Regions from separate parts of the Burkholderia sp. IDO3 genome, predicted to be linked through region 1. Evidence: riboswitches for the same ligand, from Rfam matches in the RefSeq annotation. Region 1 holds a riboswitch; each other region holds the start of a gene.

Evidence for each region. Region 1 has a riboswitch for cobalamin ahead of cobA (uroporphyrinogen-III C-methyltransferase). Riboswitches for the same ligand answer to the same signal wherever they lie in the genome.
Region 2: linked by a shared signal. The riboswitch ahead of DCN14_RS12840 (CbtB domain-containing protein) and the one ahead of cobA (uroporphyrinogen-III C-methyltransferase) in region 1 are both predicted to bind cobalamin.
Region 3: linked by a shared signal. The riboswitch ahead of DCN14_RS27690 (hypothetical protein) and the one ahead of cobA (uroporphyrinogen-III C-methyltransferase) in region 1 are both predicted to bind cobalamin.
Region 4: linked by a shared signal. The riboswitch ahead of DCN14_RS07980 (TonB-dependent receptor) and the one ahead of cobA (uroporphyrinogen-III C-methyltransferase) in region 1 are both predicted to bind cobalamin.

Annotation. Positions count from the first base shown of each region.
Region 1 is NZ_CP028963.1:1,850,479-1,857,737, forward strand. Features, by position in the region: gene DCN14_RS23185 (cobyrinate a,c-diamide synthase) at 1-904, opposite strand, end outside; gene cobO (cob(I)yrinic acid a,c-diamide adenosyltransferase) at 908-1,510, opposite strand; gene DCN14_RS23195 (cobalamin biosynthesis protein) at 1,545-1,922, opposite strand; gene cobA (uroporphyrinogen-III C-methyltransferase) at 1,919-2,731, opposite strand; cobalamin riboswitch at 2,841-3,077, opposite strand; cobalamin riboswitch at 3,204-3,470, shown strand; gene cobW (cobalamin biosynthesis protein CobW) at 3,800-4,888, shown strand; gene cobN (cobaltochelatase subunit CobN) at 4,895-7,259, shown strand, end outside.
Region 2 is NZ_CP028962.1:2,802,217-2,809,475, reverse strand. Features, by position in the region: gene DCN14_RS12855 (2OG-Fe(II) oxygenase) at 1-335, opposite strand, end outside; gene DCN14_RS12850 (inorganic phosphate transporter) at 754-2,346, opposite strand; gene DCN14_RS12845 (histidine phosphatase family protein) at 2,528-3,115, opposite strand; cobalamin riboswitch at 3,172-3,310, shown strand; gene DCN14_RS12840 (CbtB domain-containing protein) at 3,344-3,553, shown strand; gene DCN14_RS12835 (CbtA family protein) at 3,567-4,289, shown strand; gene DCN14_RS12830 (LysR family transcriptional regulator) at 4,312-5,220, opposite strand; gene metE (5-methyltetrahydropteroyltriglutamate--homocysteine S-methyltransferase) at 5,349-7,259, shown strand, end outside.
Region 3 is NZ_CP028963.1:2,788,184-2,795,442, forward strand. Features, by position in the region: gene DCN14_RS27680 (ABC transporter ATP-binding protein) at 1-318, opposite strand, end outside; gene DCN14_RS27685 (iron ABC transporter permease) at 315-1,313, opposite strand; gene DCN14_RS27690 (hypothetical protein) at 1,310-1,978, opposite strand; cobalamin riboswitch at 1,986-2,240, opposite strand; gene DCN14_RS27695 (ATPase) at 2,407-2,757, shown strand; gene DCN14_RS27700 (cell division protein ZapA) at 2,754-3,068, shown strand; RNA gene ssrS (6S RNA) at 3,149-3,330, shown strand; gene DCN14_RS27710 (EVE domain-containing protein) at 3,400-3,861, shown strand; gene DCN14_RS27715 (SIMPL domain-containing protein) at 4,042-4,782, shown strand; gene lgt (prolipoprotein diacylglyceryl transferase) at 4,882-5,772, opposite strand; gene DCN14_RS27725 (LysR substrate-binding domain-containing protein) at 5,851-6,777, opposite strand; gene ilvD (dihydroxy-acid dehydratase) at 6,913-7,259, shown strand, end outside.
Region 4 is NZ_CP028962.1:1,736,234-1,743,492, forward strand. Features, by position in the region: gene DCN14_RS07970 (hypothetical protein) at 1-104, opposite strand, end outside; gene DCN14_RS07975 (AraC family transcriptional regulator) at 274-1,317, shown strand; cobalamin riboswitch at 1,427-1,621, shown strand; gene DCN14_RS07980 (TonB-dependent receptor) at 1,924-3,852, shown strand; gene DCN14_RS07985 (LysE family transporter) at 3,950-4,591, opposite strand; gene DCN14_RS07990 (Lrp/AsnC family transcriptional regulator) at 4,707-5,168, shown strand; gene DCN14_RS07995 (VOC family protein) at 5,231-5,641, shown strand; gene DCN14_RS08000 (collagen-like triple helix repeat-containing protein) at 5,737-7,140, opposite strand.

The DNA of each region.
Region 1 (7,259 bases):
CGGCATGCGCCGCCAGCGTCGCCGCGTGCAGCTCCGGATACCCGCCCGGCAGGAACAGCGCATCGCAATCGGCGGGCACGGGTTCGTCGGCAAGCGGCGCAAAGAACCGCAACTGCGCGCCAAGCGCGTCGAGCAACGCGAGATTGGCCGGATAGATGAACGAGAACGCCGCATCGCGCGCGATCGCGATCCGCTTGCCGGCGAGCGCGCGCGGCAGCGGGGCGGCAACGTCCGGTTCCGCGAACGCGACGGCAGCGGGCAACTCGGCGAGCGCGGTGTGCGCGAGCACGTCGGCCGCGCGATCGAGCCGGGCGTCGAGATCGTCGATATCGGCCGGCTGGTGCAGCCCGAGATGCCGTTCCGGCAGCGCGATGCCCGCGTCGGCCGGCACGTGCCCGAGCCAGCGCAGGTCGTCGGGCAGCGCCTGCCGCAGCAGTTCCGCGTGTCGCGGCGAGCCGACGCGGTTCGCGAGCACGCCGTGAAACGGCACGCCGGGCCGGAAGCGCGCGAGCCCGAACGCGATCGCCGCGAACGTCTGCGCCATCGCCTTCGCGGAAATCACCGCGACGACCGGCACGCCGAACGCGGTCGCGAGATCGGCGCTGCTCGGCGTGCCGTCGAACAGCCCCATCACGCCTTCGATCAGGAGCAGGTCGGCATCGCGCGCGGCCTCGGCGAGCAGCGCGCGGCAGCCGGCTTCGCCGACCATCCCGAGGTCCAGCGCATGCACGGGCGCGCCGCTCGCGCGTTCGAGCAGCATCGGATCGAGGAAATCGGGCCCGGTCTTGAACACGCGCACGCGCCGGCCGAGCCGCCGGTGCAGCCGCGCGAGGCCGGCCGTCACCGACGTCTTGCCCTGTCCGGACGCGGGCGCGCTGACGAACAGCGCGGGGCAGGCCGGCATCGGTCAGAACTCCACGCCGCGCTGCGCCTTCACGCCTTGCTCCTTGTACGGATGCTTGACGAGCCGCATTTCGGTGACGAGATCGGCCGCGTCGATCAGCGCATCGGGCGCATGCCGCCCGGTGACGACGACGTGCACCGAATCCGGCCGCGCGGCGAGCGTCGCGAGCACTTCGTCGAGCGGCAGGTATTCGTACTTCAGCACGGTGTTCAACTCGTCGAGGATCACCATCCGGTATTCGCCGCTTTCGATCATCCGGCGCGCCTCGTCCCAGCCCTTGCGGGCGGTCGCGATGTCGGCGTCGCGGTTTTGCGTGTTCCACGTATAGCCGTCGCCCATCGTCACGAAGTCGCACTCCGCGACCGCGCCGAGGAAATCGCGCTCGGACGTGTGCAGCGCGCCCTTGATGAATTGCACGACGCCGAGCCGCATGCCGTGGCCGAGCACGCGCACGGCCATGCCGAACGCGGCCGTGCTCTTGCCCTTGCCGTTGCCGGTGTTGACGATCAGCAGGCCCTTCTCGTGCGTGGCGGCGGCCTGCTTCTTTTCGTGGCCGGCGCGGCGGCGTTCGGTCATCCGTTGATGGGATTCGGCATCGGTCTTCATCGGGAGTCGTCCTGTCGAAAGCGAAACAAAGGGTTCAGAGCGGGCCGGCGAGCGCAACCGTCACGCCGCCCAGGATGGATTTGGGGCCGAGCAGCCGGCCACGCGGCGCCGCGAGCTGCGCACACGGTTCGGCCACGCCGGCGACGCCGAAACGCGCGAGCGCGGCAGCCGACGGCGCGCTCGGCGCCGGTTCGGGACAATGCGCGAGCTGCGCCGCGTCGAACGCGACGAGCGGCCAGCCGCGCCGCGCGCACAGCGTGCGCAGCGCACGCGTGTGCGCCTTGACGGCGAGCGTCGCGACGACGGCCGGCTCGGCGTCCGGGTAGCGCGCGAGCGCCGCGCGGATCGCGGCGTCGAGTTGCGCGGCCGTCACGCCCGCGCGGAAACCGACGCCGAGCGCGACGCGCATCATGCGCCGCTCCCGCCAAGCGCCACGCGCACCGCCGGGTCGTCGGCGAGCGCCGCGACCCGGCCGATCACGACGATCGCCGGCGAACCGATACCGGTCGCGCCGACGCGTTCGACCACCGTATCGAGCGTCGCGAGCACGTGCCGCTGCCCGTCACGCGTCGCGTTCTCGATCGCCGCGCACGGCGTGTCGCCGGCCAGCCCGCCGTCGCGCAGCGCGGCCGCGATCGCGTCGAGCCGGCGAATGCCCATGTAGATCACGATCGTCATGCGCGTGGCGGCCAGCGCGCGCCAGTCGGGTTCGTCGGCGCCCGCGCCGTGGCCCGTGACGAAGATCACGCCCTGCGCATCGCCGCGATGCGTGACCGGAATGCCGAGCGCGGCCGGCGCGGCGATGCCGGCCGTGATGCCGTTGACGACTTCGACCGGGAAACCGGCCGCGCCGAGCACGAGCAGTTCCTCGCCGCCGCGGCCGAACACGAACGGATCGCCGCCCTTGAGCCGCGCGACGCTGCGGCCCGCGCGCAGGTGCGCGAGCATCGCGGCGACGATCGCGTCCTGCGGCGTCGACGCATGGCCGCCGCGCTTGCCGACCTGCTCGATGCGCGCATCGGCGCGCGCGTGGCGCAGCACGTCGGGGTTCACGAGATCGTCGACGAGCAGCACGTCGGCCGCGGCGATCGCGCGCACGGCCTTCAGCGTCAGCAGATCGGCATCGCCCGGGCCGGCGCCGACGAGCCAGGCGCGGCTCATCGCGTGCGGCACGGCGCGCACCGTGTCGAAGCAGTGGAAAGGGGAAAGCGGGCGGCGCATCGGCTGCCGACGGACAGGCAAGACATGATTGATCGAGCGAAGCCCGCGCGAGCGCGGGCGGAATGCGCACCCCATCCGTCCCCCGCGGATCGGGCGTTCGGCGAGCATCGGGCTCGCCCCTTGCGTCGGCCGGTATCCGGGCTGGCCGCTTGCCAGGCCGCAGCCTTCCCGCCCGCTGAAGGGCAGTGGCATCGCGGGCGGCCTGGGCGCGTGCGCGGCAAGCGCGGCGCGCGGGCGGCGTACCGTTGCGGGGACAGCACAGGCCGGGCGGACATCCGCCTCCTGTTTCCCGTTTAACTGCATGCGCGCAAATGCGCGTGCGAGCACCGAACGCGGCGCATACGATAGCACAGCGACCGATCCGCGCGAACCCGCCGCGCGGGCGCCGGAGGCAGCCTTGCGCGCGGCGCCGCGGCCATGCCGAACGCCCGGCGGCGGCCCGTTTCGCCTTGACGCTCCCCGCACCGCCGCCTACACTCGCACGCGTTTTGGTGCTCGCGCGCGCTCCTCCGGCGTGCGCAGTTAAACGGGAAACAGGGAGCGTGACTGCACCGCAGTCGAGCCAACCTGTGCTGCCCCCGCAACGGTAAGCGAACGCGTCGCGCGCAAGCGCCACGCAGCGCCGCTTCGCCGCATGCCCGCCGCATGCGGACGACCGCCACTGGATGCCGCGCGCATCCGGGAAGGCGAAGCGGCGTGTTCGTCAGCCCGGATACCGGCCGAGACATTGGGGTTCAGCGCCGCGGGGAGGCGGCGCATCGTCCACGGCCGCAGCACGCCCGACGCCCGAGCGTTTCCCGCTTCCTCCGCCGATCGGCCCGCCGCGCATGCGCGCCCGGGCCGGCGCGGCGAGCGGCAGGCGGCGCGGGCAGGGCAGCGACGGCCGTGTTGGCATTCACCATGTCGACCGTTCGCAAGGAAGCGTCATGTCCGATTCGTCGTTCCGTCCGTTCAGCGGCCGTCCGTCCGGACTGCGCCGCACGATCCCCGCGATCCGCCAGATGACATGCCGCGCCGCATTCGGCGCGACGATCCCGGCTTGATTCCATTTTCGACACAGGATCTACCATGACTATGCGCAAGCTGCCCGTCACGATCGTCACGGGCTTTCTCGGCAGCGGCAAGACCACGCTGATGCGCCATATCCTGCAGCACGCCGAAGGCCGCCGCATCGCGGTGATCGTCAACGAGTTCGGCGAGCTCGGCATCGACGGCGAGATCCTCAAGGGCTGCGGCATCGGCTGCGAGGACGCAAACGGCGCGCCGGGCGAAGCGTCGGGCCAGTTGTACGAACTCGCGAACGGCTGCCTGTGCTGCACCGTGCAGGAAGAGTTCTATCCGGTGATGGAGGCGCTCGTCGAGCGCCGCGCCGACATCGACCACGTGCTGATCGAAACGTCGGGCCTCGCGTTGCCGAAGCCGCTCGTGCAGGCGTTCAACTGGCCGACGATCCGCAGCAGCTTCACGGTCGACGCGGTCGTGACCGTCGTCGACGGGCCGGCCGCCGCGAGCGGCCAGTTCGCGGAGAATCCGCAGGCCGTCGACGCGCAGCGCCGCGCCGATCCGAACCTCGACCACGAATCGCCGCTGCACGAACTGTTCGCCGATCAGCTGTCGTCGGCCGATCTCGTGATCGTGAACAAGGCCGATCTCGTCGGCGACGCGCAGTTCGCCGAAGTCGAAGCCGCGATCCGCGAAGAGATCCCGCCGCAGGTGAAGATCGTGCGCGCGACGCGCGGCGAACTGGATCTCGCGATGCTGCTCGGGCTCGAATCGGCGTCGGAGGACACGATCCATCTGCGTCACGACCATCACGGCTCGGCCGACGACGGCGATCACGACCACCATCACGACGATTTCGATTCGGTCGTCGTGTCGGGCGATGCAGGTTCGCGCGACGCGACGATCGCCGCGCTGCAGCGTGTCGTCGAGACGCATACGATCTACCGCGCGAAAGGCTTCGCCGCGCTGCCCGATGCGCCGATGCGGCTCGTGATCCAGGGCGTCGGCCGGCGTTTCGACAGCTATTTCGATCGTCGCTGGCAGGATGGCGAAACGCGCGCGAGCCGCTTCGTGCTGATCGGCGAGGATCTCGACGCGGCCGCGCTGCAACGCGCGTTCGACGCCGCGTGCGCGGCCCGGACGCAACAGGCGTAACGCACGATGCATTTGCTGCGCACCACGCCGGGCGGCTTCGTCGACGATACGCAAGGCGTCGTCCGGATCGACCAGCAGCCGGCCGACATCGTGATCCTGAGCTCGGCCGACACGACGCTGTCGCTGCTGGCAAGCGTCGTGCCGACGATGCCGGCGGGTTTTCCGAGCGTCCGGCTCGCGAACGTCACGTTCCTGCGGCAGCCGGCGTCGGTCGATTTCTATGTCGACGACGTGCTGCGTCACGCGAAGACGGTCGTGATCGACCATCTCGGCGGCGAAGCGTACTGGCCGTACGGGATCGAGCAGGCCGTGTCGCTCGCGTCGAAACGGAAGCAGCAGCTCGCGATGTTCTCGGGCGACCTGCAGGAAGACCCGAACCTCGTCGCGAAGAGCACGGTCACGCCGGATCTGTGCCGGCTGTGGTGGCGCTACCTGCGCGAAGGCGGGCTGCACAACGCCGCGGCGCTGCTGCGCAGCATTGCATTCCATACGCTCGGGTTTGGCGACGAGCCCGAACCGCCGCGGCCGCTGCCGGCCGCGGCGCTGTATCACCCGGCACGCGACACGGCGAGCGTCGACGACTGGCGGGCGCGCTGGACGCCCGGCGCGCCCGTCGTCGCGATCCTGTTCTATCGTGCTCACTGGCAGGCCGCGAACACCGCCGTGTTCGACGCGCTCGCCGATGCGCTCGTGCGCGAAAGGCTCAATCCGCTGCCGATCGCGGTCACGTCGCTGAAGGACGCGGTGAGCCGCGAGGTCATCACGCAGCTCTGCGACACGCACGACGTCGCGCTCGTATTGAACACCACCGCGTTCGCGGCGGGCGCGATCGACAGCCCCGAACCCGACGTGCTGGCCGGCGACGCGCCCGTGCTGCAGGTGATCCTGTCCGGCGGCAATCGCGACGCGTGGGTGGCCGACAACCAGGGGCTGCATGCGCGCGACATCGCGATGCACATCGCGCTGCCCGAAGTCGACGGGCGCATCGTCACGCGCGCGGTGAGCTTCAAGGGGCTCGCGTATCGTTGCCCGCACACCGAAGTCGACGTCGTGCGCTATCAGCCGGATGCCGAGCGGATCGCGTTCGTCGCGGCGCTCGCGCGCGGCTGGTGCCGGCTGCGCACGCTCGACAATGCCGACAAACGCATCGCGCTGATTCTCGCGAACTATCCGCACAGCGAAGGGCGGATCGGCAACGGCGTCGGGCTCGATACGCCGGCGTCCGCGCTGCGCGTGCTCGCGGCGTTGCGCGACGCGGGCTACGCGGTAGCCGAATTGCCGGCCGACGGCGACGCGCTGATCGCGCGGCTCACCGAAGGCGTGACCAACGACCCGGCCGTGCACGCACTGCGCCCGGCGTTCCAGAGCTTCGCGCTGGCCGACTACGTCGCGCATTTCGCGCGGCTGCCGGCCACGGTGCGCGACGCGCTGAACGAACGCTGGGGGCCGCCCGAAGCCGACCCGACGCTGCGGCAAGGGCGCTTCACGATCGCCGGCTGGCGCGCGGGCAACGTGTTCGTCGGCATCCAGCCGTCGCGCTCGCGCGACGAGAACGACTATGCGAGCTACCACGATGCGGACCTCGTGCCGCCGCACGCGTATCTCGCGTTCTATTTCTGGCTGCGCGATGCATTCGGCATCGACGCGGTCATCCACCTCGGCAAGCACGGCAATCTCGAATGGCTGCCGGGCAAGAGCGTCGCGCTGTCCGACGCATGCTGGCCCGACCTGACGCTCGGGCCGTTGCCGCACCTGTATCCGTTCATCGTCAACGATCCGGGCGAGGGCAGCCAGGCGAAGCGCCGCGCGCAGGCCGTGATCGTCGATCATCTGATGCCGCCGCTCACGCGCGCGGAAAACTACGGCCCGCTGCAGGATCTCGAACGGCAGGTCGACGAGTACTACGAAGCGTTGATGGTCGATGCGCGGCGCGCGAAGCTGCTGCGCAAGACCATCCTCGCGACGATCGCCGAGCATCGGCTGCACGACGAGCTGAGCGTATCGCCGCCGCGCGGCACGAGCGACGAGGATGCGCTGCTCACGCGTGTCGACGCTTGGCTGTGCGAATTGAAGGAAGCGCAGATCCGCGATGGGCTGCACGTGTTCGGCGCGTCGCCGGCCGGTCGCCAGCGGCGCGACACGCTGCTCGCGCTCGCGCGCTTTCCGGTCGGCGACGGCAAGGGCGAACGGGCCGGGCTGATCGGTGCGCTCGCGCGCGATCTCGCGCTCGGCGACGATTTCGATCCGCTCGCGGCCGACTGGACCGCACCGTGGAGCGGGCCGCGGCCGCCGGTCCTGCAGGCGCTCGATGCGTCGCCGTGGCGTCATGCCGGCGATACACGCGAGCGGCTCGAATGGCTCGCGCAGCGGT
Region 2 (7,259 bases), on a different replicon from region 1:
ATTCCGAGCGCCCGGTTCCACCGATTCGCAATCGGAGCGAGGTGCGGATAGATCGTTGTCCGCAGCGCATCGACGACCGCAGGCAGTGGATACGCGAAATATCGGTACTCGCCGCGGCCGAAGCCGTGCCGCGCCATGACGACGCGTGAACGGTACAGCGCATCGTGCGGGTAGAGCGCTGCCAGCGTTGTGCATTCCGCCACCGAGAGCAGACCCGGTACGCGGGCGCAGCCGTAGCGATCGAGTTCGGCATCGACGGTGGTCCAGTCGAGCGCGCTCACGCGCTGCGCCATGTCGACCGATTCGACGGCGGGTTGCAGGTCGGCGATGTTCACGGGTGTACCTCGTTCGTCAGCGATGTGGCGTCGCGCAGGCATGCTGTCGGCATCGAAGTACCCGACATCGAGCGTGCCGCGATGCGCAGCCGGTCGATGTGGAACGGGCGGCGACGCGATGTCGGCAAGCGCGGCGCATGCCTGCGTCTGCGGTGAAAGTCGATGAACTCAGTCTAGTGTCGTCCGTGCGACGACGCGCTCCAGATCTTGCGCTTCAATCCGGAAAGAAAGGAGGAGTATGGCGCGAGCCGCCCGGTACGGCGACGCGGAGGCTCGGCGACGTTGACGCGGCGGTGAGCCGGATGGGCTTCGCTCAGCGTGAGCGAAACGGAAAGACTACGACGCGAAGAACGGAAGAACCGACTTCGGATCTTTCGCGGCGAGCGACCGATCCCCTGGCCGCTCGCTGCTTCTCCGCTCAGGCGATCGAGCGGAACAACCAGTAGAGTCCGCCCGCCAGCACAATCGATGCCGGCAACGTCAGCACCCACGCGAGCACGAGGCTGCGCACCGTGCCCCACTGCAGCCCGGACCCGTTCGCCGCCATCGTGCCCGCGACACCCGATGAGAGCACGTGCGTCGTGGATACGGGCAATCCGTACGCATCGGCCGCGCCGATCGTCAGCATCGCGACGAGCTCGGCCGAGGCGCCCTGTCCGTACGTCAGATGCTGCTTGCCGATTTTTTCGCCGACGGTCACGACGATCCGCTTCCAGCCGACCATCGTGCCGAGACCCAGCGCGATCGCGACGGCAACCTTCACCCACGTCGGAATGAACTTGGTCGCATGGTCGAGCTGCTTGCGGTAGTTGTCGATCGCGAGCTTGTCATCGGCGGAAAATGCCGGTTGCCCCGACTTCTCGATCAGGCGAATCGCTTCGGACACCAGATACATCGTGTTGCGCACGTTGTCGACGTCGCCTTGCGGCACGGCCGCCATCGAGCCCGACGAACCGACCGCGGTCGCCAGCGACGTGGACAGTTGCTGCACGCCCGGCAGCACGGCCGGCGTCATCTCGCGGCGCTGCACGAAGTGTTCGACGTCGGCGCGCGGATTCGCGGACGGTGCGACGCCGTTCGAGTATTTCGCGAACGTCGCGGCGGCCTGGTTCGCGACGGCGACGAACGTCTGCGATTCGGCCGGCGTGACGGCCTTGTTCAGCGCGTATGCGGTCGGCACCGTGCCGATCAGGATCAGCATGATGAGGCCCATCCCTTTCTGCCCGTCGTTCGACCCGTGCGCGAACGACACGCCGGTACAGGTGAGGATCAGCAGGCAGCGAATCCAGAACGGCGGCGGCTGGTCCTTCGGCGGCTCCTTGTACAGCGCCGGAACGCGGACGACGGCCTTCAGCACGAGCAGCAGCAGCGATGCGCACAGGAAGCCGACGATCGGCGAGAACAGCAGCGACTTGCCGACGCCGAGCGCCTGGCCCCAGTCGACGCCGCTCGTGCCGGACGGACCGTGCAGCAGCTGGTTCATCAGCCCGACGCCGATGATCGAGCCGATCAGCGTATGCGAGCTCGACGACGGCAACCCGAAGTACCAGGTCGCGAGGTTCCATACGATCGCGGCGATCAGCAACGCGAACACCATCGCGAAGCCCGAGCCGCTGCCGACCTGCAGGATCAGCTCGACCGGCAGCAACTGCAGGATGCCGAACGCGACGGCGCCGCTCGAAACCATCACGCCGAGGAAGTTCCACATGCCGGACCAGATCACCGCGACGTTCGGCGTCAGCGAGTGGGTGTAGATCACGGTCGCAACCGCATTCGCGGTGTCGTGGAAGCCGTTGACGAACTCGAAGCCGAGCGCGATCAGCAGCGCGGCACCGAGCATCAGGTACGGGAACAACGATCCTTCGCGGACGGGCGACAGATCGGCAATCAGGTGGGTAGCGATATAGACGGCGCCGATCGCGAGCACCAGCAGGAAGACGGCATAGCCGACCTGTCGGGTGCGTTCGGTGGAGCCGGGAGTATTGGCGGCGGACGAAGCAGGTTGATTCATGACGGCATCTCGTAAGGGAACCGCGTCCGATGCTAGCTTCGGCTACCAGTCAGTTTGATGACAGTCGGGACGACGAATTGTTTTCTTACAGGTATGTAAGAAATGCGTGCGCGGCCATTCCATCCGTGACGCAGCCGCGCTGCCCGGACCCGAATCGTCATCCCTATGGTGAACACCGGGCTTACGCGCCGGCATCGCGCCCATCGTCATCGGTGGTCACCGTCCACTTGTCGTGCGACCTGACGAATAGTGTGCACGACAGGGGCGCGACGTCGATGCGCATCGTGGCCTGCGAGGCCATCCGAAGCGCATGCGCGATGGCTGCGCGAACGATCGCCGCATGCGTGACCGCAACGACGTCGCGACCGGGCGGCAGGCCGTCGAGCCATGCGCCGACGCGGCATGCCACGTCTTCGAACGATTCGCCGCCATGCGGCGACGCACGCGGATCGCCGAGCCATGCGCCGAGTTCGTCCGGCAGGTCGCGCGCGAGGTCGTGCAGCCGCTTGCCGCGCCAGCGGCCGTAGCCGACATCGCGAAGCGCATCGTCGAGCCGCACGCGCAGCCCGAGCGCATCGGCGGTCTGTTGCGCGCAAAGCGCGGGACTGCTCAGCGCGATCGCGTGAGGGACGCCGATGAACCGCTCGTGCATCGAGGCGGCGTCGGCCAGCCCGTGCGCGTCGAGCGGATCGTCGTCGGGGAACGTGCCGGTGCGCATCGCACGGGTCGATGCATGTGCGATCAGGCGCAGCGAGACAGGCTGGATCATGTCGGTGGTCGATTGTTCGAGGCGGCAGGGCGGGGCAGTGCCGATCATGTCCGGGCCTTCAATACGCGCGCGTTCGCGCGTACAATTCGCCCGATACGAAACGTGGAAGCCGGTGCAATTCCGGCGCGGTCGCGCCACTGTAACCGGGGATATCCGATCCCGGAAGCCAGACCTGCGTTCGTACTCCATCCAACATTTGTCGGGGCGCGATTCCCCTGAGGTGCATCCATGAGCGAAGCAGTGCTGAAGCCGGCTGTCGTGCCGGCGCCCATCCCCGTCCGCGAACTGTTGCCGTGGGCCATCTTCGTCGGTCTGATCCTGCTGCTCGCGCTGTATTTCGTCGGCGCGGAACAGGGCGCGACGTCGATCGTGCCGGGCATGTACGTGCACGAGTTCGTGCACGACGGCCGCCATCTGCTTGGTTTTCCCTGCCACTGACGCGGAGTAGAAGATGGTCGGAAAGCTGCTCATGCGCGGGATGCTCGCAGGCATCGCCGCAGGTCTCCTTACGTTCGGTTTCGCGAAAATCGTCGGCGAACCGCAAGTCGATCAGGCAATCTCCTTCGAAGAAAAATCCGATGCCGCCAAGGGCGAAGCGCCGGAGCCCGAACTGGTCAGCCGTCACACGCAGGCAGGCCTCGGCCTGCTGACGGGCGTCGTGACCTACGGCGCGGCATTCGGCGGGCTGTTCTCGCTGGTCTTCGCGTTCGCATACGGACGAGGCAGCCGCCTCCCGGCACGCCCGCTCGCCGCGTGGCTCGCGCTCGCGGCATTCGTCGCGCTCGTGATCGTGCCCAACATCAAGTACCCGGCCAATCCGCCATCGGTCGGCGACCCCGACACGATCGGCTATCGCACGGGCCTGTTCTTCCTGATGATCGCGATCTCGATCGCGACGATGGTGTTCTCGGTCAACGTGCGCCGTCATCTGCTGGCGAAGCTCGGCCAGTGGAACGCGTCGATCGTGGCGGGCCTCGTGTTCATCGCGATCATCGCGGCCGTGCAGCTCGGGTTGCCGTCGGTCAGCGAGTTACCGGCCGATTTTCCGGCAGCCGTGCTGTGGAAGTTCCGCGTGGCGGCGATCGGCATGCAGGTGATCATGTGGACGACGATCGGCCTGCTGTTCGGCGCGTGGGTCGAACGCGGCGAACGCATCGGCATGCGCGCCGCCTGACGCGCATCGCAACAGGGCGCGCCTAGCGCAGCATGCGCGGCGCGCTCCACGTCGATTCGCGCGCGAGCGCGACGAACGCGGCCAGATAGTCGATCGACGCGTCCGCTTCGCGGATGCCGAGGAAGATCTGCTTCGCGATTCCCTGCTTGCCCAGCTTGACCGGCACGACCGGCATCCGGTCCGCATATTCGTCGGCAAGCCATCTCGGCAGCGCGGCCACGCCACGCCCGCTCGCCACCATCTGCAGCATGATGTCGGTCGTCTCGATCGACTTGTGGCGCCGCGGCACGATGCCGGCGGGCGTCAGGAACTGGTTGTAGATGTCGAGCCGGTCCGTTTCGACCGGGTACGTGATCAGGATTTCGTCGCCGAGCTGCTCGGGCGTCACGTAGTCGGCATGCGCGAACCGGTGTGCGTCCGCGACCACCAGCACCTGCTCGTAATCGAACACGGGATCGAAGCGCAGCCCCGGCTTGTTCAACGGATCGGGCGTCACCAGCACGTCGATGTCATAGCCGAACAGCGCGCCGATGCCGCCGAACTGGAAGCGCTGCTTCACGTCGACGTCGACGTCCGGCCAGCGCGCCAGGTACGGCGACACGACCTTCAGCAGCCACTGATAGCACGGGTGGCATTCCATCCCGATGCGCAGCGTGCCGCGCTCGCCCTTCGCGTACTGCTTCATCCGCTCCTCCGCGAGCTCGAACTGCGGCAGCAGCCGGTTCGCCAGCTTCAGCAGATATTGCCCGCCCTGCGTGAGCCGCAGCCCGCGTCCTTCCCGATCCCAGATCGGCGTGCCGAGCTGCTGCTCGACCTTCCTGACGGTATGGCTGAGCGCCGATTGCGTGAGATGCAGCGCATTGGCCGCAGCCGTCAGCGAGCCCTGGCGCTCGACCTCACGGATCACGACGAGATGGAATCGCTCCAGCATGGATAGTGCTCGCTCAACAGATGCATGAATAGATTTAATGGATGAATGAAATAATGCCATTTTATTTCATGGTTTGAAATCCCTATCATGGCTGCCGGATCTTCAATTTTTCTCTGGACGGCAGCGTTATGGTTACGACACACAACCTCGGTTTTCCGCGCATCGGCGCGAAGCGCGAACTCAAGTTCGGTCTCGAACGCTACTGGAAGGGCGAATCGTCGCGCGACGAGCTGAAGGCGCTCGGGGCCGAGCTGCGCCAGCGTCACTGGCGCGCCCAGCGCGAGCTGGATCTGGCGCCGATCGGCGACTTCGCGTTCTACGACCAGGTGCTCGACATGAGCTTCACGCTCGGCAACCTGCCCAAGCGCGTGCAGGGCTTCCACGGCGACGCGCTCGACAACTATTTCCGCGTGGCGCGCGGCCGCTCGGCGCAATCGGCGGAAGAACATGCCGCGTGCTGCGGCGGCGTCTCGGCCGGCGAAATGACGAAGTGGTTCGACACGAACTATCACTACATCGTCCCGGAATTCCACGCGGACACGAACTTCTCGCTCGATCCGTCGCGCCTGCTCCAGCAATTGGCCGAAGCGCAGGCGCTGGGCGTCGCCGCGAAGCCGGTGATCCTCGGGCCCGTGACGTACCTGTGGCTCGGCAAGTCGAAGGACGATTCGGATCGCCTCGCACTGCTGCCGAAGCTGCTGCCGGTGTACGGCGCGCTGCTCGACACGCTGACCGCACAGGGCGTCGAATGGGTGCAGATCGACGAACCGATCCTCGTCACCGAACTCGACGCCGAATGGCGCCAGGCATTCCGCACTGCTTACGCGGCGCTGGAAACGCGTCGCATCAAGCTGCTGCTCGCGACGTACTTCGGCCAATTGCAGGACAACCTGACGCTCGCGGCGTCGCTGCCGGTCGACGGCCTGCACATCGACGCGATCAATGGCCGCGACGAAATCGACGCGCTGGTGCGCGAACTGCCGGCCGAGCGCGTGCTGTCGGTGGGCGCGATCAACGGCCGCAACATCTGGAAGACGGACCTGAACGCAGCACTCGACTGGCTCGAGCCGCTCGCGAAGCAACTGGGCGAGCGCCTGTGGCTCGCGCCGTCGTGCTCGCTGCTGCACGTGCCGGTCGATCTCGCGAGCGAAGAAAAGCTCGACGCGGAAATCCGCTCGTGGCTCGCGTTCGCGCTGCAGAAGCTCGACGAACTGACGGTGCTCGCGACCGCGCTGAACGAAGGCCGCGACAAGGTGGCCGACGCGCTTGCCGCGAATGCCGCCGAGATCGACTCGCGCCGCCGCTCGCCGCGCGTGAACAATCCGACGGTAAAGGCCGCGATCGCACGCATCGACGCGCAGCTCGGCAACCGCGCGAGCCCGTACACGGAGCGCGCGCCGAAGCAGTCGGCACGACTGAACCTGCCGGCCTTCCCGACGACGACGATCGGTTCGTTCCCGCAGACCGGCGAGATCCGCCAGGCGCGCAGCCAGTTCAAGGCGGGCGCGCTGGATGAAGCCGGCTACCGCACGGCAATGCAGGCCGAGATCGAGCGCAGCGTCCGCGAACAGGAATCGCTCGAACTCGACGTGCTCGTGCATGGCGAAGCGGAACGCAACGACATGGTCGAATACTTCGGCGAACAGCTCGACGGCTACGCGTTCAGCCAGTTCGGCTGGGTGCAGTCGTACGGTTCGCGCTGCGTGAAGCCGCCGATCCTGTTCGGCGACATCAGCCGTCCGAAGGCGATGACGGTCGAATGGATCACGTATGCGCAATCGCTGACGCACAAGCCGATGAAGGGCATGCTGACCGGCCCGGTGACGATCCTGAACTGGTCGTTCGTCCGCGACGACCAGCCGCGCTCGGTGTCGTGCTACCAGCTTGCGCTCGCGATCCGCGAGGAAGTGCTCGATCTCGAGAAGGCCGGCGTGCGCGTGATCCAGATCGACGAGGCCGCACTGCGTGAAGGGCTGCCGCTGCGCCGCGCGCAATGGGGCGAGTACCTGAAGTGGGCCGTCGAGTCGTTCCGCATCACC
Region 3 (7,259 bases), 940 kb from region 1:
ATCGAATACCGTCGCGCTGAACGCGTCGTGCAGTTGCTGCGGCATCAACGCACGGCGCTGCGCGAGCTGTTCGGGCGGCCATGCGGCAAGCGGCCGGCTGTCGATCTCGACCTGGCCGCCGGCCGGCGGCTGCAGCCCCGCGAGCGTCGCGAGCAGCGTCGTCTTGCCGGCGCCGTTCGGCCCGGCGACACACCAGATCTCGCCCGGCCGGAACGTCTGCGTGAAACCGTCGAGCAGCGTCCGGTCGCCGGCCTTCAGCGTCACGCCGGCCGCCGTGTACGTCATGTCGCCCACGGTGCGCGGTGCGGTGAGCGTCATCGCATCGGCCTCCTCAGCAACATCCACAGGAACACCGGCACGCCGATCAACGCGGTCATCACGCCGACGGGCAATTGCGCGGGTGCAATCGCGGTGCGCGCGAGCAGATCGGCCGCCATCACGCCGCCGCCGCCCGCGAGCATCGCCGCAGGCAGCAGCATGCGCTGGTCGTTGCCGAACGCAAGCCGTAGCGCATGCGGAACGACGAGACCGACGAAGCCGATCGTGCCGGCCGTCGTCACCGCCGCTGCGGCCGCCAGCGACGCGACGAGGTAGATCCGCACCCGCAGTCGCGCGACCGGCACGCCGAGCGCGAGCGCGGTCGCGTCGCCGCGCAGCAGCACGTTCAGTTGCGGCGCGGCAGGCAGTGCGATGCACGCGGCCAGCAGCAGCGCCCCCCATGCGAACCACGGCGCCGTCACGCCGTTCAGGTCGCCCGTCAGCCAGAAGAGGATGCCGCGCAGCCGGCCGTCGGGCGCGAGCGACAGCAGCAGCGTGACGAGCGCGCCCCATCCCGCCGCAATCACGACCCCGGTGAGCAGCAGCCGCGGCGACGCATCGCGCGAATCGCCGCGCCACAGCTCGCGGCGAGCCAGCCCGAGCACCAGCGCGACCGACACGAGCGAGCCGGCGAACGCCGACGCATCGACGAGCCACCATGCGGCACCCGCGATCATCGCGACGAGCGCGAAGCCGGCCGCGCCGCCGGACACGCCGAGCACGTACGGCTCCGCGAGCGGATTGCGCAGCAGCACCTGCAGCAGCGCACCGGCCAGCGCGAGCAGCGCGCCGCATGCGAAGCCGGCGAGTGCGCGCGGCAGCCGCAACGTGCGCACGATGTCGGCGAACAGCGCATCGCCACCATGCGGGACGAGCGACGCGAGCGCTTGCCACGGCGACATCGGCACGCTGCCGATCGACAGCGACGCGACGAACAGCAACGCGACCGCGACCGCCAGCGCGCCCCAGATCGTGGCGGCCCGAGCGGCGCTCATGCGCTGTGCGGCATCGCGCACGACGCACGACGCATCCGCTGAGCGCCGTTGCCGGCCGAACGCGGCACGGTCGCGGCGCTTTCGCGTGTTGTGGGGGTACGCAAGCTCGTCATCCTTATGGAACAAGGGGTTGTTGAAGCGTTCGCGGGCGTATCGCGACGCGGCAATGTCATCGCGCACCGCGACGTCGCCCATCCCGTGGCCGCCGAGCCGCATCCCGCGACCTCGCGCCCCGCCGCGCGTCGGCCGTACCGGCTTGATGCCGCGACGCTCCGGCGGGCCGCGGCACCTGCGTGCAGCCGACGTTCTGCGCAATATAGTGGAAGCCGCCGTATCGGGTCGATGTCCGCACGCGCGGCGAGATCCGGCGTATCGAATCCGGTGCACTGCGCGGCCGCATCCGCGAGCGCGCGCGGCACGCGCGATACGATCGTCGCCGGCCACGATACATCGACGATCGCGGCGCTCGAGGCGGCACGCACGGCCGCCATCACGGCGCACGTCGCCGCGAATCTCGCCGAATCGGCGTGCGCGGCAATCCGCGCGACGTCGGCGAGCGACAATCCGCGCTGCGCGCCGAGCGCCGTGCGGACGATTGGGGTCAGCATCGAAGACAAGTCCCGTGAAGCACTGCGCGCCCCGCTTCCCCGCAGGCCGCGCGTCACGAAGCCCGTGCGGGCCCCTCGCCTCGGCCGGTATCCGGGCTGCAGCGTACCGGCTCGCCTTCCCGCGCATGTCGCGCGCAGTGGCCCGTGCCCGCGTGCGCAACCTGCACGTCGGACACGCCCGAGCCGGCCTGCGTCGTACGACGCGGCCGCTTACCGTTGCGGGGGCAGCGCAGGTTGGCGCTTTCCTGGCGGAGTACGCGCCCTGCTTCCCGTTTAACCGCGCGACGCACGCGCGAGCACCGAGGCGGCGCCAGTTTAGGAGCGGGCCGCACGAGCGTCAAGAAAGCGGCCGCGCGCGCGTTTCGGAGCACGCTCGACGCGCGTATTCGAGGCAAGAAGCGGGGGTGTTACGACTGGAAACGTTACAGATGTCGGAATGCGCGTTATTCCGCGCTAAAATGCTGGGTCTTTAGAGGACGCAGCAGATGCTCAACGAACTCGAAACCTTATCTCAAAATATTGGCCGTCTGATTTCGCTGAACAAGCGCTATCACACGGAACGGCTCGCGCTCGAGGAGCAAGTCGCGCAATTGCGCGCGGAAGCGGACTCGGTCCGCGCGGAACTCGCGCAACTGCGCGAGGAACGCAATGCGCTCGCGGCCGAGCGCGACACCCTGTCGGCAAAGATCGACGACGCCCAGGTCAAACTGAACGCGATTCTCGAAAAACTGCCGCGCTCGAAGAGCGCGGAGCAGGCCGACAACCAGCTCGATCTGCTCGACGCGCAGGCGCGTACGGATAGCGATGACGCGGCCAGCCACGGAGAACATGCATGAGCACCAAGCAGATCGAAGTCTCGATTCTCGGTCAGCCCTATCGGCTCGCCTGTTCGGCCGAGACCGAAGCGGCGCTGCTCGAGGCCGTCGCGCGCGTCGACGCCGAAATGTCGAAGATCCGCGCAAACAGTTCGGTGCGCGGCATCGATCGCATCGCGGTGATGGCTGCATTGTCGCTGGCGTCCGAATTGCTGCGACTGCAAACCAGCGTGCGGCACGGTGAAGCATTTCCGGCGGAGGAAATCCGTCGTACAATGCACCAGATGAACGAACAGCTCGGCGCGGTGCTCGCACAGCACGAGACGCAGTAACGTTTGATCGATGCGTCGATTCCCCTTGATCTCGGCGATCAACGGTGGTCAAATTGGCGCAACGAAACACAGTTCAGTCAGCTTCCCTGCCTGGTTCGCCAAGGTCATATATTCCTTGAACCAATGCCATGTGCACGGTTGCGGAAATTTGTAGCACGGGCGCGCGCGTCACTCTGTCTGATGTACCCGAAGTGCTGCTAACTGCGACCAATTCTGAACCCCAGGTTCAGGATGCCGGCCTAGCGGCCAAGGCGGGGGCCTATCCAACGGCATCGGGAACTCCCGATGCCGTTTCCTTTTGCAGCAGCCCTTTCTGCGTCGATCACGATCCATGCAATACTGGCTGATGAAGTCCGAACCGGACGAAGCAAGCATCGACGATCTCGCGAACGCACCGCAGCGCTCGCTGCCGTGGACTGGCGTGCGCAATTATCAGGCGCGCAATTTCATGCGCGACACGATGAAGATCGGCGACGGCGTGCTGTTCTATCACTCGAGCTGCCCCGAGCCGGGCATCGCGGGCCTTGCCGAAGTGTCGTCGACGCCCTACCCCGATCCCACCCAGTTCGATCCGGAAAGCCCGTATTACGACCCGAAGTCGACGCAGGAAACGCCGCGCTGGCTGCTCGTCGACGTGCGCTTCGTGAAGAAGTCACCGCTCGTGCCGCTCGCGGCGCTGCGCGAACATGACGCGCTCGCCGACATGCGCGTGCTCGCGCGCGGCAACCGGTTGTCGATCACGCCCGTCACGCGTGCGGAATGGCGTTTCATCACCGAAAAGCTGATGAAGTAGGCGTGCGCGAAAGGTCAAATCCGGTCAGCGCGCGCCACTGCCGCGGAACTCGCGGCGCGTTCGCGCAGCCTAAGCAACCGCCGTCCGCCGATCTGGCCGACGGCGGTTTTTCCGTCGCGCGGTACGCCCGCGTCGCGCACGCGTGATCCGCGTGCGCGCCCTCGCACAAGGAGTCCAACAATGACCAAGAAATCCGCACTCGCGCTGTCGCTCGCCCTCGCCGCTGCCGTGCCCGTCGCGCTGACGCTCGCGTCGCCCGCCGCGCACGCACAAACCGCGAACCCGCACTTTCCCGAGCCGGCGGGCGTGTTGTCGCTGTCGTCGCAGGCCAGCGCCGACGTGCCGCAGGACATCATCCACATCACGCTGTTCTACGAGCAGCAGGCAAAGGATCCGGGCAGCCTCACGTCCGCGCTGAACCAGCGCGCCGACGCAGCGCTTGCGCAGGCGAAGGGCGTGTCGGGCGTCACCGCGCACACCGGCGCGTTCTCCGTGTATCCGAGCACCGATCGCGACGGGAAGATTTCCGCATGGCGCGGCCGCACCGAAGTCGTGCTCGAATCGCGCGATTTCGCGGCGGCGTCGAAACTCGCGGGCCAGTTGTCGAACCAGATGCAGGTCGCGAACGTCGAATTCTCGCTGTCGCCCGACGCGCAGCGCGCAGCCGAGCAGAAGCTCACCACCGAGGCGATCAAGTCGTTCCGCGCGCGCGCGGACGAAGCCGCGAAGGCCTTCGGCTACAGCAGCTACTCGATCCGCGACGTAAACGTCGGCGGCGGCCGCAACGTTCAGCCGTATCCGCGCATGATGGCGATGGCCGCGGCACCGATGGACAGCGCGAAGATGAGCGCGCCGATCGCGGTCGAAGGCGGCAAGGCGACCGTCTCGGTAACGGTCAACGGCTCCGTGCAGATGAAGTAACGCGCATCGCGCCGCCGCAGGCGGATGCGAAAACGCCGGCCCGAGGGCCGGCGTTTTTCATGGGTGATCTTGCGTGCGATGCATCACCTGCATCGACGGTTACGCAGCCGCATGCTTCGCGTGGCGGCGATACGCCCACACCATCAGCGCGATGCCCGCGATGATCATCGGCAGCGACAGCCACTGCCCCATCGACAGGCCGAGTGCGAGCAGGCCGAGGAAATCGTCCGGTTCGCGCGCGAATTCGACGGTGAAGCGCGCGAGGCCGTAACCGATCAGGAACAGCGCGGACACGGCGCCCATCGGCCGCGACTTGCGCGAGAAGAAGAACAGCACGAAGAACAGCGTAATGCCCTCGAGCGCGATTTCATAGAGCTGCGAAGGATGACGCGGCAGCATCTGGTACTGCATGAACACGTCGGCGAGATGCCACTTCTCGACGAGCGCCGGATGCTTCGGCAGCCATGCGGCGTCGTCGCGCATCGCGCCCGGGAACATCATCGCCCACGGCGCGTGCGGATCCGTCACGCGGCCCCACAGCTCGCCGTTGATGAAGTTGCCGAGCCGCCCGGCCGCGAGCCCCGTCGGCACCATCGGCGCGACGAAATCGGTGACCTGCAGCCAGTGGCGCTTGCGCTGCCACGCGAACAGCACCATCGCGAGCGTCACGCCGAGAAAGCCGCCGTGAAACGACATCCCGCCTTCCCACACCTTGAAGACGTCGAGCGGATGCGCGAAGTAGAAGTCGGCCTTGTAGAACAGCACATAGCCGAGCCGGCCGCCGAGCACGGTGCCGAGCACGCCGTAGAACATCATGTCGTCGATGTCCTTCGCGGTCCAGCCCTGCGCCGCGACGTGCGGCAGCTTCAGGCGGATCCGGCCGACGACGATCGCCGCGATGAAGCCGACGAGATACATGAGACCGTACCAGCGCACGGCGAGCGGCCCGAGATGGATCGCTACGGGGTCGAAATTCGGGTGAATGATCATGGGTTAGCGATGAAGTTTTCGAATGCGGTACGGCGCTCGCACCGCGCATTGGACGACGCCGGCGCGTCAACGTTCGCGTCACGTGGCGAGACCGTGCGCACGCACGACGTCGATGAAGCCGGCGAGCACCGGACTCACGTCGCCCGTGCGCCACACGAGGCCCGTCTCGACGACGGGCGCATCGCCGGCGAGCGGCCGGTAGACCACGCCGGTGCGCCGCAGGTTACGCAACGACTGCGGCACCAGTGCGACGCCCATCCCGGCCGACACGAGGCTGACGATCGTCTGCATCTGGATCGCCTCCTGGCCGATGCGCGGGGTTTCCCCCGCCGCGCCGTAGCAGCCCGTAATGATGTCATAAAAGCCGGGCGCCAAACGACGCGGGAAGATCACCAGCGGCAGCGCGGCCACCTCGGCCAGATGCACGGGTTCGTCCTCGGCGGCCTCCGGCGCCCTAGAGGCCACCGACGCCGGCATCGCGACCACCAGCGGCTCGCGCACGACCGGCAGGTACGACAGCCCGGCCGCGTGGCGCGGCGGCACCGGCGGAATCACGAGCCCGGCGTCGATACGGCCCGCGACGAGTTCGTCGATCTGCACGTCGCTCGTCGCTTCCGCGAGCTGCAGCCGCACCTGCGGATAGCGCGCGCCGAACGCGCGCAGCAGCGCCGGCAGCAGCCCGTAATCGGCGGTCGACACGAACGCGAGCGACAACGAGCCGGCCTCGCCGCGCGCGAGACGCCGCGCGAGCGGCGGCAGCGCATCGGCCGACGCGAGCAGCCTGTGCACGTCGGGCAGCAGCGCGGCGCCGACCGCGGTCAGCGCGACCGAACGCTTGGTGCGCACGAACAGCGCAACGCCGAGCGCATCCTCCAGCGAGCGGATCGCCTGCGACAGCGGCGGCTGCGTCATCGACAGCCGCTCGGCCGCGCGGCCGAAATGGCGCTCGTCGGCAACGGTTGCGAAATAGCGCCACTGGCGCAGGTCGGGCGTCGGATCGGCCATGCTTCACTCATTCGTAAAACGACTTAATAAGCGACAAATAATATATTGGACATCCCAAACCGGAAACTCCATTCTTGCTTCATCCGAACCGGCACACCGCTCGCGGGCGTCGCCAATACAACGATGGAGTCCCCCATGTCGTACAACCGCCGCTCGAAGCACATCACGCAAGGCGTGGCCCGTTCGCCAAATCGCTCGATGTATTACGCCCTCGGCTACCAGAAGGACGATTTCGACAAGCCGATGATCGGCATCGCGAACGGTCACTCGACGATCACGCCGTGCAACTCGGGCCTGCAGCGCCTGTCGGACGCCGCTGTCGCGGCGGTGAAGGCGGCCGACGCGAATCCGCAGATCTTCGGCACGCCGACGATCTCGGACGGCATGTCGATGGGCACGGAGGGGATGAAGTACTCGCTCGTGTCGCGCGAAGTGATCGCCGACTGCATCGAAACCTGTGTGCAGGGCCAGTGGATGGACGG
Region 4 (7,259 bases), on a different replicon from region 1:
AGCCCGCGCGCCGCGTGGCCCGGCAAATAGCGGTCGCGCAGCAGGGCAAGCACGTCGGGAATGCGCTCGGGCGCGAGCGTGATTTCGTCTACGATCTGGATCATTCGCGGGTCGTCTCGGATGGTTCGTGGCGGGATGCGATGCCGGCCGCCTACGCCGTTCCGGCGAGGCCGGAAGCGGCCGGCGTGGGTAGCATTCTTGCGTGGCAACGTTGGATGAACCCCTACCGGGCCGATCACCGGCCCCTATCGTCGCGATCAGAACGGGAGACACATGAAACAGCGCGCATTGCCGGCACGCGGCCGCGTGCTGCCGGGCCTCGGCGCACGCCTGCTCGACGAACTGACGCGCAGCGGCGCGCCGTCGGCGCAACCGCACGCGATGCCCGCCGTCGGGGTTAGCGCGACGACGCCCGGCGGCTTCGTCGCGTTGTACCGCGACGCGATCGAACGGCTCGAGGCGCAGGTCGCGCGCGGCAACGGTCATCCGCCGATGCGCAAGCAGGAAGTCGACCTGATGTGCCGTTGCCTGCTCAGCTGTGCGACGCTCGCCGATGCGATCCGCTGCGCGGCCGAGTTCTGCGAGATGCTGACGCCGCGTGCCGGCATGCTGTCGCTCGCGGTGCGCGACGGCCGCGCGACGTTCCGGATGGATTCGCTGCGCCGCACCCGCAGCCCGGCCGCGTGTCTCGTCGACCTGACCGGCCTGTTCTGCTATCTGCAACTGTTCGGCTGGCTCATCGGGCAGCCGCTGCGGCCGGACGAAGTGTGGCTCGGCCATCCGCGCCGCGACGATGCGATGCCGCTGCTCGGGCTGTTCAATGCGCCGGTCGACGTCGGCCGCCAAACCTACGGCTTCGCGTTCGACGCGGCGCGGCTCGATGCGCGCGTGATCCGGCAGCCGGGCGAGCTCGACGCATTTCTCGTCGACTTTCCGTTTCGTCTGATCGATGCGGCACCGGCCGTCGTGTCATGGGCGCAGCAGGTGCGCGGCTTTCTCGACGCGGCGCTCGCGCGCGAGCAGGCGGTGCCGGCGCTCGCGGAACTGGCGACGTGGCTCGGCGTCAGCGACGCCACGCTACGGCGGCGGCTGGCGGCCGAAGGCAGCGGCTATCACGTGTTGCGCGAGCAATGCCTGGCCGACGTCGCGCGACGCTGCCTGCGCGAGTCGGACTGGCCGGTCGCGCGGATTGCCGCGCATCTCGGCTTCGGCGGCGAGGAAGCGTTCCGGCGGGCGTTCGTGCGCTGGACGGGTATGGCGCCGAGCCGGTTCCGGCGCACTTGCGCGGCTGCCGGCATGCCGTTTCATCAGACGTGAAGCCCGGTTCGAGTGCCTCAACAGAAAGGATTTCGAAAGAATCCGGCGAAGAGTGACGTTTTTTCGCATCCCCTTCGCACCGGCAATTGACGCGCCGGAGCGCTCGCCATTACGCTTGCGCGCTGATGGTTCCCGGGAACGGGATCAAAAGGGAACGCAGGAGAGGCAACGCCTCGAATCTGCGGCTGCCCCCGCAACTGTAAGCGGCGAATCCGCGCCACCGCATGCCACTGGGAAAACCGGGAAGGCCGGCGCGAATGACGACCCGCGAGCCAGGAGACCTGCCATCGACCCGAGGTCCAAGCAGCCGCACCGGGCGGGGTGTCCCGATGCGCCACGCGCCGCCTTTGGCGGTCGCTCGTTGCATGGACGGCCCGACCTCAGGACCCATCCGATGTCCCATCTTTCCGAATCCGCTTCCACGCCGGAAGCGTCGCGCCGACATGCCGCCGGCATGCGCGGCGTGTCCGCGCACGTCTGCCGCGTCGCCCTGCGCGACGCCCGGCCACGCTGTCCGGTCCCGCGATAAACCAACGAGAACGAGCGCGGTACTCGCCGCGCCCCGCTTACGCCCGCTGTACGCAACACCATCACGCTCGCTGCCTTATGAACCTCCGCCACCTCCTTGCCACGTCCGCCGCCACGGCGCTGCTCTCCCCGATCGCCCACGCCGCCGGCGACACGGCGATCACGCAGCCGCCGCAGACCACGGACGGCGCCGACCTGCCCACGATCAGCGTGACCGACACGCGCCATCTGCCCGAGTCGTTCGACCAGCGCTATGCCTCGACGCAGGTGCTCACGCGCACCGACCTCGACCGGCTGTCGCCGAGCGATCCGGGCATCACGCAGGCGCTCGCGACGCTGCCGGGCGTCACCGTCTCGCAGAACGGCGGCCCGGGCTCGTCCGCGTCGGTCAGCATCCGCGGCTCGTCGGCCAGCCAGGTCGCGGTGTTCATCGACGGCATCCGGATCGGCTCGCCGACCACCGGCATCGCGCCGTGGGCGGACCTGCCGACCGAGGCGTTCGAACGCGTCGAAGTGATTTCGGGGCCGGCCGCCGCGTCGTTCGGCGCGAACGCGATGGGTGGCGTCGTGCAGCTGTTCACGCGCCGCGCGGCCAACCAGCCGAACCAGACCACCGTGTCGTTCGGCGGCGGCTCGAACAAGACGTTCGACACCCAGCTGCGCACGTCGGGCACCGTGCCGTCGACCGGCCCGCTCGCGGCGCTCGGCGGCCTCACGTATTCGCTCGGGCTGCACGACTACAACACGGCCGGCATCGACGCGACGCGGCCCGTGTTGCCGTACCACGAGGACGGCCGCAATCCGTATCACGCGCAGGACCTCGATGCGCGCCTCGGCTACGCGCGCGATAACTGGTCGATCTCGACGTTCGCGCTGTATCACCGCTCCGACCTGTCCTATGACAACGCCGGCTATGCGGATCGCCAGCTCGATCACCAACTGACGACCGGCATCGCGTTCCATCTCGACCTCGCGCCCGACACCCAGTTCGACCAGTCGTTCGGTTATGCGAACGATCGCCAGTTCCTGTATGCGAGCGACCCGGCCATCCCGACCGACCAGATCAATTCGCAGCGCATCACCTCGTCGACGTCGCTGACCCATCAGGCGCGCGGCTTCCATCTGTTCGGCCTGCCGCTGTCGGGCGAGACGAAGCTCGCGTACGACTTCACGCGCGAACAGGCATTCCTGCCGATCGATATTCCGGACGGCGTACCAACGCGCAACGACTCCGCGTTCTCGCTGCATCAGTCGGCCACGCTCGGCAGCGTGACGATGTTCGTCGCGGGCCGTCATGAAATCATCGCCGGCCAGTCGGTGAACACCGGCAACGCGGCCCTGTCGTGGGCGATCACGCCGGTGTACACGGCGCGGGTGTCGTACGGCAACGCGTTCCGCCTGCCGGCCTTCAACGACCTGTACTACCCCGGCTACGGCAATCCGGACCTGAGCCCGGAGCGCAGCGATTCGATCGAGGCCGCGCTCGACGCGAACACGTCGTACGGCACGTTCACCGCCGCGATCTACGACACGCGGGTGCACAACCTGATCGCGTACAACCCCGCGACGTTCTCGCCGATGAACATCGGCCGCTCGCATATCCGCGGTATCGACCTGTCGTACAAGGGGACGATTGGCCGCTACACGCCGGTCAGCATCGCGATCGGCCTGCTGGACCCGCAGGACGAGACCAACGACAGCTGGCTCAACCGCCGGCCGCGCCAGACGGTCAGCGTGAGCGTCGACCACACGTGGGACGAACTGCACCTGCACGCGCTGAGCACGGGCGCGTCGCTGAACTACGGCGGCACGACGTTCGACGACCCGGTGAACACGACCTACCTGCCGTCGTACCTGACGGTGAACCTGCGCGCGTCGTACAGGATCAACGCGCACCTGACGGTATCGGCGACGCTGTCGAACCTGTTCGACCGCCAGTACATGACCGCGTACGGCTACAACACGCTCGGCCGCACCGCGTTCGGCAAGGTCAGCTACACGTTCTGACGCCCGGCTGCCCACGCATCGGCGTCCGCGATCGCGGGCGCCGATGCGGAGCCGTTCAGATGAATCGAATGCGTTCGCAGCGAACCGCAGTCGACCTTCACGCCCCCACGACACCGCGCACGCCCGCAATCAACTGGATCGCGCCGAACCCCGCGATCACGACGGCCGACACACGCGACAGCCCAAGCATGAACGCGCCGGACATCTTCGTGCGCAACGCGGCGGTCGCACCGCTCAGGCACAGCCACCACGCCGCGGAACCCGCGAACACGCCGGCGACCATCGGCGCGACGGTCATCCGCATCGCGCCTTCCCGCGCCGCCGACAGCGGCCCCAGCGCCGCGAAAATCCCGATGAACGACACGATCGTCATCGGGTTCGACAGCGTCAGGCCGAACGTCGTCAGGAAATCGCGCGGCACGGTAGCCGTGCGCGGCCCGTCGCGCTGCACGGCCGCCGCGGCCGGCGCCTGACGCGCGATCGACCACGCCAGCCACACGAGGAACGCGCCGCCGCCGATCTTCAGCGCGACGGTCAGCATCGGGAACGCCGTGGCGATGCCCGCGACACCGAGCGCGCCGAGCAGCCCGTAGATCGCATCTGCGCAGGCGGCCCCGATGCCGGTGGCGAATCCCGCGCGAAAACCGCGGGTCAGGCTGCGCTGGATGCACAGCATGCCGATCGGGCCGACCGGCACCGCGATCGACAAGCCGATCACGACGGACTTGATGAACAGCATGGCCGGCTCCTCGCGTCAGGCAATGGGATGTACCGGCATCGTAGGGAAAGTCCGATCGCCGCTGAAGACGGTTTTTAAGGAAAAATGGCTGTTCCACCTTAAAAACCCCGCCGCCATGGACGATCTGGACTGGAAGGTACTCGCGCTGCTGCAGGCCGACGGTCGCATCAGCTACACGGCGCTGGCACGCCAGGTTCACCTGTCGGTGCCGGCGGTGACGGAACGCGTGAAGCGCCTCGAATCGGCCGGCGTGATCGACGGCTACACGGCGCGGGTCGATCCGGCCGCGGCCGGCTACCCGGTGAGCGCGCTGATCGGCATCACGGTGCAGCAGCCCGCGAAGGCGAAATTCCTGAAGCTGCTGGAGACGATTCCCGAAGTGGTCGAGTGCCATCACGTGACCGGCGCGGATTCCTACGTGATGCGGTTCGTGGCCACGAGCATGGCGCACCTCGAACAGCTGATCGAACGCATCAACCTGTACGGCGAAACCCGCACGTCGATCGTGATGTCGACGCCGCTGCCGGCCCGCGGGCTCGCGCGCCCGGCGGCGGCGATCAAAGGCAGTCGGGGATGACAGGACACCCCGCGCTGCGCGATGCTGTGCAATGCCCCCTTGCACGAACCGGACAACCTGCCATGTCAGTCATCGGACTCGATCATTACAACCTGCGCGCCGATCGGGCGACGCTCGATACGCTGCGCGATTTCTACGTGAACGTCGTGGGCCTCGAACCCGGCTATCGGCCGCCGTTCCAGAGCAACGGCTACTGGCTCTACGCGGGGGCGCAAGCGATTCTCCACCTGTCGGAAGCGCGGCCCGGCGAAGTGCGGCCCGCGCACGTCGTCAATACGTTCGACCATATGGCGTTTTCCTGCGCGAACGCCGCCGACATGGAGCGGCGCCTCGGCGACGCGCAGGTCCGGTACGCGCGCCGGTACGTGCCGCTCACGCGCCAGCTTCAGATCTTTTTCAGCGATCCGGCCGGTAACGGCGTCGAATTGAATTTCGCCGAACCCGGCTGCGATGCCGGTGATGGACCGGATTAGCACGCATCGTTCGGACCGGCGATTCGTGCGCGCCGCAAGGGTATCGACGGCACGCCGCGCGCCGGCCGCGCGCGCTGACGATCAGTGCGGGTCCGTCACTTGCCGACCGCGCCGAGCAAGCCGCCGACGAGCGACGTGACCGGCGCGAGCGGATTGCTCGTGCCGCCCGACGTCGCCCCGCCGCCCGTACCGGCGCCGGGACCGTTGTGCACGGTTGCCGGTATCCCGCCGACCACGCTCGTCACCAGGCCCGAAATCGGCACGGCGCCGTTTGCGCCGTTCGGATTCACGAGACCGCCCACGTTGGTTACGGTATTGCCGACCGCCTGAACCAGTTGCCCGACATCGCCGACCACCGGCTGCGACGACGCGGCCGATACCTTCGTCCCGGCCGACGTAATCGCCCCGCCGACCTGCCCAAGCAGACCGGCGACCGGCTGGCCAAGGCCGCTCGCCGTGCCGACCTGTTGGGTCAGGCTGCCGGCCGTCGTCACGAGCGGCGTGATCGCCGACCCGGCCAACTGGGTCACCTGCCGCACCGGCCCCGACGACACGGCCGAGCTGACCGTCGCGCCCGCCGACTCCAGCCCGTGGGCTACCGTGTCGAGCAGGCCGCCAACCGGCGTCGTGATGGGCGCGAGCGGCGACAGCGGGCCCGCGCCGAGCGCTTTCACCGTCTCGCCAAGGCCCAGGACGGGATTGCTCGTCGCGCTGATGACGGTGCCGAGCCCGGTGACCGTCCTGCCAACCGGGTCCGGCGTGATGCCGATCTGGCTGATCCCCGAGCTCACCGCGTTCGCCGTGTCGCTGATGACCGAGCCCACGCCGGTGATCGTGGTGCCCGCCCCCCCGGTGACACTCTTGCCGACACCCGGCAGGCTCACCCCGCCGAGCGAGGTGCCGACGTCCATCACGGCCTGGCCGACCGTGCTGACGATGCCGTTCGTGCCGGGCGCGCCGCTTGTTCCGCTTGTTCCGCTTGTTCCGCTTGTTCCGCTTGTTCCGCTTGTTCCGCTTGTTCCGCTTGTTCCGCTTGTTCCGCTTGTTCCGCTTGTTCCGCTTGTTCCGCTTGTTCCGCTTGTTCCGCTTGTTCCGCTTGTTCCGCTTGTGCCACTCGTGCCGCTCGTGCCGCTCGTGCCGCTCGTGCCACTCGTCCCGCTCGTGCCGCTCGTGCCGCTCGTGCCACTCGTCCCGCTCGTGCCACTCGTGCCACTCGTGCCGCTCGTCCCACTCGTCCCGCTCGTCCCGCTCGTCCCGCTCGTCCCGCTCGTCCCGCTCGTCCCGCTCGTCCCGCTTGTGCCGCTTGTGCCGCTTGTGCCGCTTGTGCCGCTTGTGCCGCTTGTGCCGCTTGTGCCGCTTGTGCCGCTTGTGCCGCTTGTGCCGATGTTATTACCGGCCACGGCCGGCGCGGTGATGTCGCCGCCGCCGCACGCAGCCAGCGTACAAGCTACGGCGATCGCGGCAAGCGCAACGCCGGTTCTGGTGAAATGGTGGTGCATGGATGCCCCCGTCGGTTTTTCAGATCGATGCGTTCGACAAGCATCTCCCGTGCCACCCTGGCCGACATCGATGCAATCCCGCGATTGCGGTGCACGGGGCCCCGCCGGCGGCCGTCCTT